DNA from 3 places in the Comamonas sp. lk genome. Region 1 is predicted to be linked to each of the others. Evidence: riboswitches for the same ligand, from Rfam matches in the RefSeq annotation. Region 1 holds a riboswitch; each other region holds the start of a gene.
What was found. A riboswitch is a leader RNA that binds a small molecule or an ion and turns the genes downstream of it on or off. The one in region 1 is predicted to bind thiamine pyrophosphate.
Positions count from the first base shown of each region.

Region 2: another riboswitch for thiamine pyrophosphate. It lies ahead of EAO39_RS10725 (FAD-dependent oxidoreductase); the one in region 1 lies ahead of thiC (phosphomethylpyrimidine synthase ThiC).
Region 3: another riboswitch for thiamine pyrophosphate. It lies ahead of EAO39_RS09595 (long-chain fatty acid--CoA ligase); the one in region 1 lies ahead of thiC (phosphomethylpyrimidine synthase ThiC).

Region 1 covers NZ_UOOB01000001.1:3,819,850-3,823,118, forward strand. Annotated here, with positions in the region: gene thiC (phosphomethylpyrimidine synthase ThiC) at 1-1,784, opposite strand, end outside; TPP riboswitch at 2,086-2,215, opposite strand; gene EAO39_RS17450 (nitroreductase) at 2,291-2,947, opposite strand; gene EAO39_RS17455 (ABC transporter substrate-binding protein) at 3,268-3,269, shown strand, end outside.
Region 2 covers NZ_UOOB01000001.1:2,319,978-2,323,246, forward strand. Annotated here, with positions in the region: gene thiS (sulfur carrier protein ThiS) at 70-267, opposite strand; gene EAO39_RS10725 (FAD-dependent oxidoreductase) at 396-1,490, opposite strand; TPP riboswitch at 1,596-1,743, opposite strand; gene thiD (bifunctional hydroxymethylpyrimidine kinase/phosphomethylpyrimidine kinase) at 1,813-2,712, shown strand; gene EAO39_RS10735 (SH3 domain-containing protein) at 2,778-3,206, opposite strand.
Region 3 covers NZ_UOOB01000001.1:2,073,476-2,076,744, reverse strand. Annotated here, with positions in the region: gene EAO39_RS09605 (Tex family protein) at 1-228, opposite strand, end outside; gene EAO39_RS09600 (DUF72 domain-containing protein) at 408-1,508, shown strand; TPP riboswitch at 1,573-1,664, shown strand; gene EAO39_RS09595 (long-chain fatty acid--CoA ligase) at 1,734-2,816, shown strand; gene EAO39_RS09590 (acyl-CoA reductase) at 2,813-3,269, shown strand, end outside.

The DNA of each region.
Region 1 (3,269 bases):
TTCATGGAGCAGAACTTGGGGCCGCACATGCTGCAAAAGTGCGCCACCTTGGCGCTGTCCTTGGGCAGGGTTTCGTCGTGGAAGGCACGGGCGGTGTCGGGGTCCAGGCCCAGGTTGAACTGGTCTTCCCAACGGAAGTCAAAACGCGCCTGGCTCAGGGCATCGTCGCGTGAGCGGGCGCCCGGATGGCCCTTGGCCACATCGGCTGCGTGGGCCGCAATCTTGTAGGCAATGATGCCTTGCTTGACGTCGTCGCGGTCAGGCAGACCCAGGTGCTCCTTGGGCGTGACGTAGCACAGCATGGCCGTACCCATCCAGCCGATCATGGCCGCGCCGATGGCGGAGGCGATATGGTCGTAGCCGGGGGCGATGTCTATGGTCAGCGGGCCCAGCGTGTAGAACGGGGCCTCATGGCAGTGCTTGAGCTGCTCGGTCATATTGGCCTGGATCATGTGCATGGGCACATGGCCCGGGCCTTCGATCATGGTCTGCACATCGTGCTTCCAGGCGATCTGCGTCAGCTCGCCCAGGGTCTTGAGTTCGGCAAACTGGGCTTCGTCATTGGCGTCCGATGCGCAGCCGGGACGCAGGCCATCGCCCAGCGAGAAGCTCACGTCGTACTGCTTCATGATGTCGCAGATGTCTTCGAAGTGCTCGTACAGAAAGCTTTCGCGGTGGTGGGCCATGCACCACTTGGCCATGATGGAGCCGCCGCGCGAAACGATGCCGGTACGGCGCTGGGCCGTGAGATGGATATAGGCCAGGCGCACGCCGGAGTGGATGGTGAAGTAGTCCACGCCCTGCTCGGCCTGCTCGACCAGGGTGTCGCGGAAGATTTCCCAAGTCAGGTCTTCGGCAATGCCGCCGACTTTCTCCAGCGCCTGATAGATGGGCACGGTGCCGATGGGCACGGGCGAGTTGCGCACGATCCAGTCACGCGTGGTGTGGATGTTCTTGCCCGTGGACAGGTCCATGACGTTGTCCGCGCCCCAGCGGATCGCCCAGACCAGCTTTTCAACTTCTTCCTCGATGCTGGAAGTGACGGCGGAGTTGCCGATATTGGCGTTGATCTTGACCTTGAAGTTGCGGCCTATGGCCATGGGCTCGACTTCGGGGTGGTTGATGTTGGCGGGAATGATGGCGCGGCCGCGGGCCACTTCGTCGCGCACAAATTCGGGGGTGATGATCTTGGGGATGGCTGCACCCAGGCTGTTGCCTGCCAGGCGCGCTTCACGCGCCGCGTCCTGCTGGTACTCGGCCATCCATTCACGGCGGCCGTTCTCGCGCAAGGCCACGTACTCCATCTCGGGCGTGATGATGCCTTTGCGCGCGTAATGCATCTGGGTCACGTTGGCACCGCTTTTGGCGCGGCGCGGCTGGCGCTGCAGGGCGGCGGCCTCGGCACGCAGTTGGTCCACACGTCGGTCTTCTTCGCCACGCTTGCCACCATCATCCAGCGCCACGCGCTGGCGGCCCACGTAGTATTCGCTGTCGCCACGCGCATCAATCCAGCCACCGCGCACGCTGGCAAGGCCCTTGCGCACGTCGATGGTGGCAGACGGATCGGTATAGGCGCCGGAGGTGTCATACACGCTGACCAGCTCGCCATTGGTCAGTGCGATATCGCGCACCGGCACGCGCAAGCCGCTATGCAGCTGACCTGGCAGATAGCTCTTGACGGAGGCAGGAAACGGTTCCAGCGACTGGGCCAGCAGGTCGGCAAAACGGCTCGCATCCGGGGCGTTGCCAGCAGCAGGGGTGAAGATGGAATCGGGGGCGTTCATGTCAGTCTCCTCAAAGCGTGTGAATTCATCAAACGCTCCGTGGAGTGCCGGCCCTGCTCTGATCTGGTGGATGCCGGCTTGCTGCCATCAACCACCTGCACCTGGGTGAAACCTGGGCGCTGGTTGGCCAGTGCCTTAATTTCACCACCGGAATTTTTGGATTCCGGCCATGGCCGACGCGTCCCGTGGTCAGTCCATAAAAGACAAAACCCCAGTGCGCGAGGCGCCTGGGGTGTGCTGTGCCGCATGGTTCAAAGGTGCGGCGCTTGAAAAGCAGCCTTGCCTGTCATCCATCGGCCCCGCTTCAGGGTCCCGCTCTTCTTCCGCCGGTATGAACCGGATCAAGTTCGTCGGGTTAACCTTGATAGAGCCGTCTTTCGACAGATCCACTTCTGGTCTCTCAGCGCTTTCGCACACCCCGGAGCAGCAGCCAGTATAGGCGAGGTTTTTGGCAGGTCAAGCCCCGCACAAACCCGTTGCAACAGCTGTGACCGCACTGTGCTCAATCAAAAACCCTGCAGCGTGAGCCATTCGCCGCCGGGCGCACGGCTGGCGCGCCACTGGTTGATGGAAGCCGATGGATCCTCATACCCCAGCGCAATGCCAAAAGCGATCTGATAGCCGGCGGGCAGCGCCAGCTGCTCTATCAGCATGTCGTTGTACAAGCGCCAGAAACCCTGGGCGCAGGTGGCCAGACCTTGCTCCACCGCCAGCAACATGAAGGATTGCAGATAAATGCCCAGGTCCACCCACTGCGCATAGCCCATGCGCTCTTCCACCGCCACGAAAACACCCACCGGGGCGCCGAACATCTGGCTGTTCTTGGCCAGCTGCTGCAGACGGGCGGCCTTGTCCTCGCGGCCAATCCCGATGGCGCGATACAGATCTTCGCCATTGTCAAAACGGCGACTGCGATACGGCTCCCACAGACCGGGCGGATAGGACAGACCGGGGCGCGATACCGGCTCGGTCTGGCTGGCCTTGGTGCCAAGCGCCTGCAGCGCATCACCGCCCACGGCCGTCACCCGCCAGGGCTGCATATTGCCGCCCGACGGGGCTTGCGCCGCCGTCTCCAGCAGCTGGCGCACGGTCGCTGCGTCCACAGCGCGGGGAAGAAAAGCACGCACCGAGCGGCGCTGCTGCAGCAAATTTTCCATGGTCATCACTCAATCACCTGTCTTCATCCGTCAAAAGATTGCGCCGCAGTGTATGCGGCTCAGGCAATTGCTCCTGTACCGCAGGCAACAGCCCGCAAACGCCCTGGTGCCGCAAGCAACAGCTCATCACTTGACTGCGCCTGAGCCGTGCTTGCCCTAATGGCATCGCACTGCCGGCCTGCCACCATGCAGCCTGCTTGCACCCACGATGGTGGGTGCAAGCGCCCCGGTAAGCCCTGTCCGTCCGACATTTGCAGGAGATGCATTTAATGAGTGGTTCTGCTTTTTCTTCGCTACGCAAATCATGGCCCCAAGCCTCCACCTTGAT
Region 2 (3,269 bases), 1.5 Mb from region 1:
TGCACAGGCATGGCCTGAGTGAGAGGCCCTGGGCAAGCGCTGCAGCGCAGCGACTCTGGCGAACTTTTTTCAACCGCCAGTGACTGGGGAGATGACTTCCATCTTGTCGCCATCATGAAGTGCCAGCGCCTCGTAGCGGGCCTTGGGCACAAAAAGGGTGTTGACGGCCACGGCAAACGGCGGTGTGGCCTGCAGTTTTTCCAGCGCATAGGCCACGGTGGCCGCTGCGGGCAGTTCATGGGGATGCTGGTTGATGGTGATTTTCATGGCGGTCATCGGAGTCAATGCATTCTTTTCTAAGGCAGGGCGCAAAGTTACGCCTTGTGGCTCAAATTCTTGTGTATGCCCAGGTTGTTTGTGCTGTGCACCAAAGTCAGGGCTGGTGTGACAGGCGTTCAGCTGCGGTGTACGGCGACCTCAAATTCGCGGGCCAGCGGTGAATCGTTGTGGTCCACCAGTTCAAGCACCACATCCAGCATGGCGGGCGAGATCATGAAGCCGTGGCGGTACAGACCGTTGACTTCCATGACACGCGGGGCCAGCAGGCGCACGGCGGGCAGATTATCGGGCAGGGTGGGGCGGCACTGGGTGGCAATCTCCACAATCCGGCCCTCGGCAAAGCCGGGGTGCACGGTGTAGGCGGCAGAGAGCAGCTCTAACGTCGAGCGCACGCTGGCGGGCGACATATCGTCCGACTCGATCTCGGTCGCACCGATCACGAACAGATGGTCCTCTTTGGGGGCGATATAGATGGGGTAGCGCGGGTGAATCAAGCGCGTGGGGCGCTGCAGCGTCACCTCTGGCGCGTGGATGCGCACCACCTCGCCGCGTATGCCGCGCAGGTCTTTCCACTGCGAGCGGGCACCCAGGCCACGGCAGTCAAAGACAAAATCGGGCTGACCGGCCGTGCCGGGCGCAAAGTCCGACAGCTCGCGCGGCGCATGCCAGTGCAGCTTCACATCCAGCTCGGTCAGGGTTGGCAGCAGAGCGGCCATCAACTGGCGATTGTCCAGCTGTCCTTCGCCGGGCAGGTACACGGCCTGGCTGAAACGGTTTTGCAGCGCAGGTTCGCAGTCTTGCAGCGCAGCGCCGGTCTTTTCTTCCATGGCCGGCAGGCTGGGGTTGATGCGGCGATTTTTCTCCAGCAGGCCAAAAAAGCGGGCTGCATCGGCCTGATCCTGGCGGTGCCAGAGGATGAGCGTGCCGTTTTGCTGAAAGAACACCGGTTGCTGCAGCCGGGCCAGCAGCTCGGGCCAGCGCTTCAAGGCATGTTGGCCCATGCGCACCACGCCGGGTTCGGTAATGGCCGACTCGGCCAGCGGCGCCAGCATGGCGGCCGCAACGCGGGCGGCAGCACCATCGCCTTCGGGGCCGTGGGCGTCGTACAGATCGATGCGGTGGCCGCGCAGAGCCAGCGCCAGGGACAGCAGCCGGCCCATGAGGCCGCCGCCCACAATGGCGACGTGTGAAGAAGCTTGAAGCAATGACATGTGCGGTTCGTATTCTTTCAATCGATACGCACATGGAGCGGGGGCAGGTGGGAATGAGGCAGTCCTGCATGGCAACCATGTGCAGGACAAAACGCGGATGTGGAACGCGCTGACTCTGAAACTCCCCACGCCAGCATGACCTGGATCGGGTGCAGGGGGCCGGTGTAGGCCCCAGGGTGTTTCTCAGTCCGCACCAAGTTTGCAAACACTTTGAATGGTTTGCAGACCGCGTGGGACACCCCTGTTTCGTCCGTGTGAGCAGATTAAAGCACAACCGGCGACATCGGGCATGGAGCACGCGCATGGGCGATAATTTTTCCCCATGACCGCGCCAAACACTGAACCTACCGTATCCACCTTCCCATCCACTGCGGCTCCTCAAGCCTCCACAGGCCGCAAGCGCTATGCGCGCGTGCTCTCCATTGCCGGTTCGGACAGTGGTGGCGGTGCCGGCATCCAGGCCGATCTGAAAACTTGCAGCGCCCTGGGCTGCTACGGCATGACGGCAATTACCGCCATCACCGTGCAAAACACGCTGGGCGTGACTGGTATTCACGGCATTCCGCTCGCTACCGTACGTGACCAGATCGATGCCGTGGTTCAGGACATTGGCGTGGATGCCGTCAAGATCGGCATGCTGGCCACGCCCGAGGTGGTGAGCGTGGTGGCCGATGCCATTCGCCGCCACCAGATCAAGAACGTGGTGCTGGACCCGGTGATGGTGGCCACCAGCGGCGACCGCCTGATCGCGCCCGAGACTGCCCAGGTGCTGGTCAGGGAGATTTTCCCGCTGGCCAGCGTCATCACACCCAATCTGGACGAGGCCGCCATGCTGCTGGGCCGGGGCATTGGCGGTATCGACGATCTGGATGCGGCGGTGGCCGATCTGCTGGCCATGGGGGCACCGGCCGTGCTGCTCAAGGGCGGCCATCTGCCCGGCGATCTGGTCATGGATGTGCTGGGCCGTCAGGGTCAGGCCGCCAGCGACTATCTGCGCCTGCAATCGCAGCGCATCGCGACCCATAACGGCCATGGCACGGGCTGCACGCTGTCTTCGGCGATTGCCTCCTTCCTGGCCCAGGGCCTGGCTCTGGAGCAGGCCGTGACCGAAGCGCGCCGCTATATTCTGGGCGCGATTGCTGCCGGCGCCGATGTCTACACCGGCCACGGCCATGGTCCGCTCAACCATGGCTATGCACCACGCGCGCAGCTGATTGTTTGAGCCTCAACGGCCTTAGCAAGCCAAAGGCCTGCAGATGCAGGCCTTGGTTTTTTAGCTCGAGGGCGTTACCAGCCCCAGACCAGATTGCCGGCCACCCAGCCGCTGGCGCCGTTGCTGCGCTGCACCTGCACCCAGCCACCCTGCTTTTTGAGGGTGCGCAGCACATCGCCTTGCTCCAGCCTGGCCACGCGGCGGTGGTTCTGGCCTGGGCCGGCCCGCAGATTGGCCGTAGGGGCCGTGACCACCATATGTGCGGCTTTGCCGGTGATGCCTTGATGGACCCAGCCCAGCGTGGCTTCGTTGTCCTTGACCCGCAGCCATGAGCCCTGGTGCTTGATGACCTGCAGCGGATAGCCTTTGCTCAGCTCCCAGCGCACGGGAGCGCGCGTACTGGGGGTGGCACGTACATTGGCAGTACTGCCTTTGATGCTCACGAATTCCTGAGCCTGGGCCGCGGCCGGCGCCAAGGTGGTGGTGAGGGCGGCCAAAGCCATGGCGCCAGCGGCTATCCAGCGAGGGGCACGGTGGTGATTGCAAAGCACGGAGCAGTGTTTCCT
Region 3 (3,269 bases), 1.7 Mb from region 1:
GTCAATGGCTTTGAGCACCGTCTCGCGGCGATCAGCCAGCTCGCGCAGATAGCTCAGGCGCTCGTCCAGCGTACGCAGCTGCGTATCGTCCAGGCCGCCCGTCGCTTCCTTGCGGTAGCGGGCAACAAACGGAACCGTGGCACCGCCATCGAGCAACTCCACCGCGGCACTCACCTGCTGCGGCTTGACATTCAGTTCTTCGGCAATCTGACCAATGATTTTTTGCATTTGATACCCGCCCCATGGCGTTCAACCCAGAAAGCCAATGAGTGTGCCATAGGCATTCCGCCCCTCTGCGCATGCAAGCCGGCTGAAATGCAACAGAAACGAAAAAACTATGCATTTCATAGCTGCTCGCGCTTTCTCACTATGGGCTTGAGGTCTATTTCATTAAAATCAGACTCACCATGCCCGACTCTGTCCAGGATGACTTGTTTGCCGATGCCAGCCCACCGGAGCGCCAGCCCGCGCCCGGCACGGCCGCATCGCGCTTGGCGCCCGGACAGGCCGATGCCAAACCCGCGCCCAAAACAGCGGCTAAATCCGGCGGTGTAGCGCTTGCGCCAAGCGCTTTGCAGCTGGCAGAGCTGGCGGCCCAACTGCCTGCGGGTCTGCGCATGGGCGTATCCACCTGGTCTTATCCCGGCTGGGATGGACTGGTCTGGGACGGCGCCTATGACGCCAGCGTGCTATCCAAAAAAGGGCTCACCGCCTATCACCAGCACCCGCTGCTGCGCACCGTTTGCGTGGACCGCACCTTCTGGCGCCCGCTGACGGCCAGCCAATACGCGGCTTTTGCAGCCCAGGTCGATGCCGATTTTCGTTTTGTCGTCAAATGTCCGGCCGGAGTCACCGATGCCCAGGTTCGCAGCGAGGACGGCAAGCCCCGCCAGAGCAACCCGGCCTTTCTGGACCCGCGCCTGGCCGTGGAACATTTCGTGGAGCCCACGCTGGAAGGCCTGGGCGAAAAGCTGGGCGTGCTGGTCTTTCAGCTCAGCCCCCTGCCCTGGAGCTGGCTCAGCCGCCCCGGCGCGTTGCTGGACAAACTGGGGGTCATGCTGGCTGCCGTGCGCCAGGCACTGGCCGCTCGGCCGCAAGTCATCGTGGCCGTGGAAGTGCGCGACCCCGAGTTGCTGGGCCCTGCGCTGGCCGCCACGCTCAAGGCCCACGCAGCCACCTTCTGCCTGGGGCTGCACGGCAAGATGCCGCCCATAGAGCAGCAGCTACCCATGCTGCGCGCCCTGTGGCCCGGCCCCCTGGTCTGTCGCTGGAGCCTGAACCGCATCTTCGGCGCCTATGGCTACGCCGATGCGCAGAAAAAACATGAGCCTTTCAACGAAATCCGCTCCGAGGACCTGCATACCCGCGCCCTGCTGGCGCGCACCATCCAGGGCATTACGGGTGCCGGCCAGCCCGCCTTTGTGACCATCAGCAACGATGCCGAGGGCTGCGCGCCACGCTCGATTGCCCTGCTGGCACAGGCGTTGGCCCAAAGCGGCCCCGCCTAGCCAGACCGACATTCGGGCGCTTGCCGCCGTACACGACGGCGTCAGCGCAACTGCGGTAAGATGGCCCTCCGCTCCGGGGTGCACTGCCGTGCTGAGATCCACACCCGAGAACTTGATCCGGGTCATTCCGGCGGAAGAAGAGCTTGCATCCTGACGTGACCGCACCTGCTTGCGGCACAGCCAGGGGCCTTCGGAGCATCATGTCCCAGCTCTCGAAGGAATTCCATGGACAAGGCCGCCTCGCTGGTCGCAGACCTGCTCTCATTCATTGCCATGGATGGCTGCACCGACGACCAGTTCGACCAGCTCGCCCTGCGGCTGTTTGCCTATCAGTTCGAATCCAATGCGCCGTTTCGCAGCTTCTGCCAGCGGCGCGGTGCCACGCTGCGCAATGTGAAGACCTGGAGCGATATTCCGGCCGTACCCATTGACGCTTTCAAGGCCATGGAGCTGCGCAGCGAGCCCGCCTCCCCCACCGAGCGCGTGTTTATGACCAGCGGCACTACGGGTCGGGCTGCGCGCGGCCGCCACTTCCACCCCCTGCTCGACGTCTACGATCTGTCGATGACGCGCAACTTCGCACAGCGCTTCATGCAAGGAGCGGAGCGTCTGCCCATGGGCATTCTTTTCCCCGACGAGCAAGCCATGCCCAATTCCTCGCTGGCGCATTATCTAGCGCTGGCCAAGTCTGAGTTCGGCACGCCTGACAGCCGCTATTTCCTGGGCTCTGAGGGGCTGGACATGCCGGCGCTGTGCGCGGCTCTGGAGGAATCCGAACGTACAGACCGACCTTATGCACTGCTGGGTGCCAGCTTCAGCCTGGTACATGTGATGGACGCTCTGCGTGCCCAGGGCCGTAGCTTTCGCCTGCCTGCGGGCAGCCGCATTCTCGACACGGGCGGCTACAAAGGCCAGTCGCGCGAGTTGCCGCTGGAGGAGTTCTATGCCGACCTGTCCCAGCTGCTGGGCGTGCCGCTCAGTCACTGCATCAATATGTATGGCATGACCGAGCTGAGCACGCAGTTCTATGACGACGGCAACACCGTGCTGCCCTCGGTCAAATCGGGGCCGCACTGGATACGCTCGCGCCTGGTCGAGCCCGTCACCGGCCGCAACGTGGCACCCGGCGAGCGCGGCATCCTCGTGCACTGCGACCTGGCCAACTACAACGCCGTCACCACCATACTGACCGAGGACGTGGGCCTGTGGGCCGAGGGTGGTTTTCTGCTGCTGGGCCGTGCCGAGGGTGCGGCCGCCAAGGGCTGTTCGCTGGCCGTAGAGGAGTTTGTGAAAGCTGCTGCCGCATGAAGATCGAGCGGATCACGGCCGGCTATCTGCCCGGCTTACGCGACGACGAGGTTCAGTGGCAAGTGCTGCCCTTTGAACGCGAGGACCTGCGGCTGGAAGTCTCTGTTCCCGTGCTGAGCGCCGCCCAGATGCGGGCGCTGGCGGATCGGGTGCAGCAGGCGGCAGATCGCCATCTGCGAACCATGACGGTGGCAGAGATCATCGCCGTGATCGACCGAGCCATTGCGCGCCTGCTTGACCGCAATGATCCGTATCGCCAACAGGCCGAAGCCTGGCTGCCCGTGGTCAGCGGCTACGACGCGGACATGGTGCGGCTGGGACTGACCGGGTTTTTCAAGACCTTCCGCGCCGCGCAGCTGCGGCGCTTTGTGGCCGAGGATTTTGCCAACCCCGCCGTACTGGACGGTTTCCAGCCCGCGCCCAAGGGCGGAGCCGTACGGGCCTTCGGGCCTG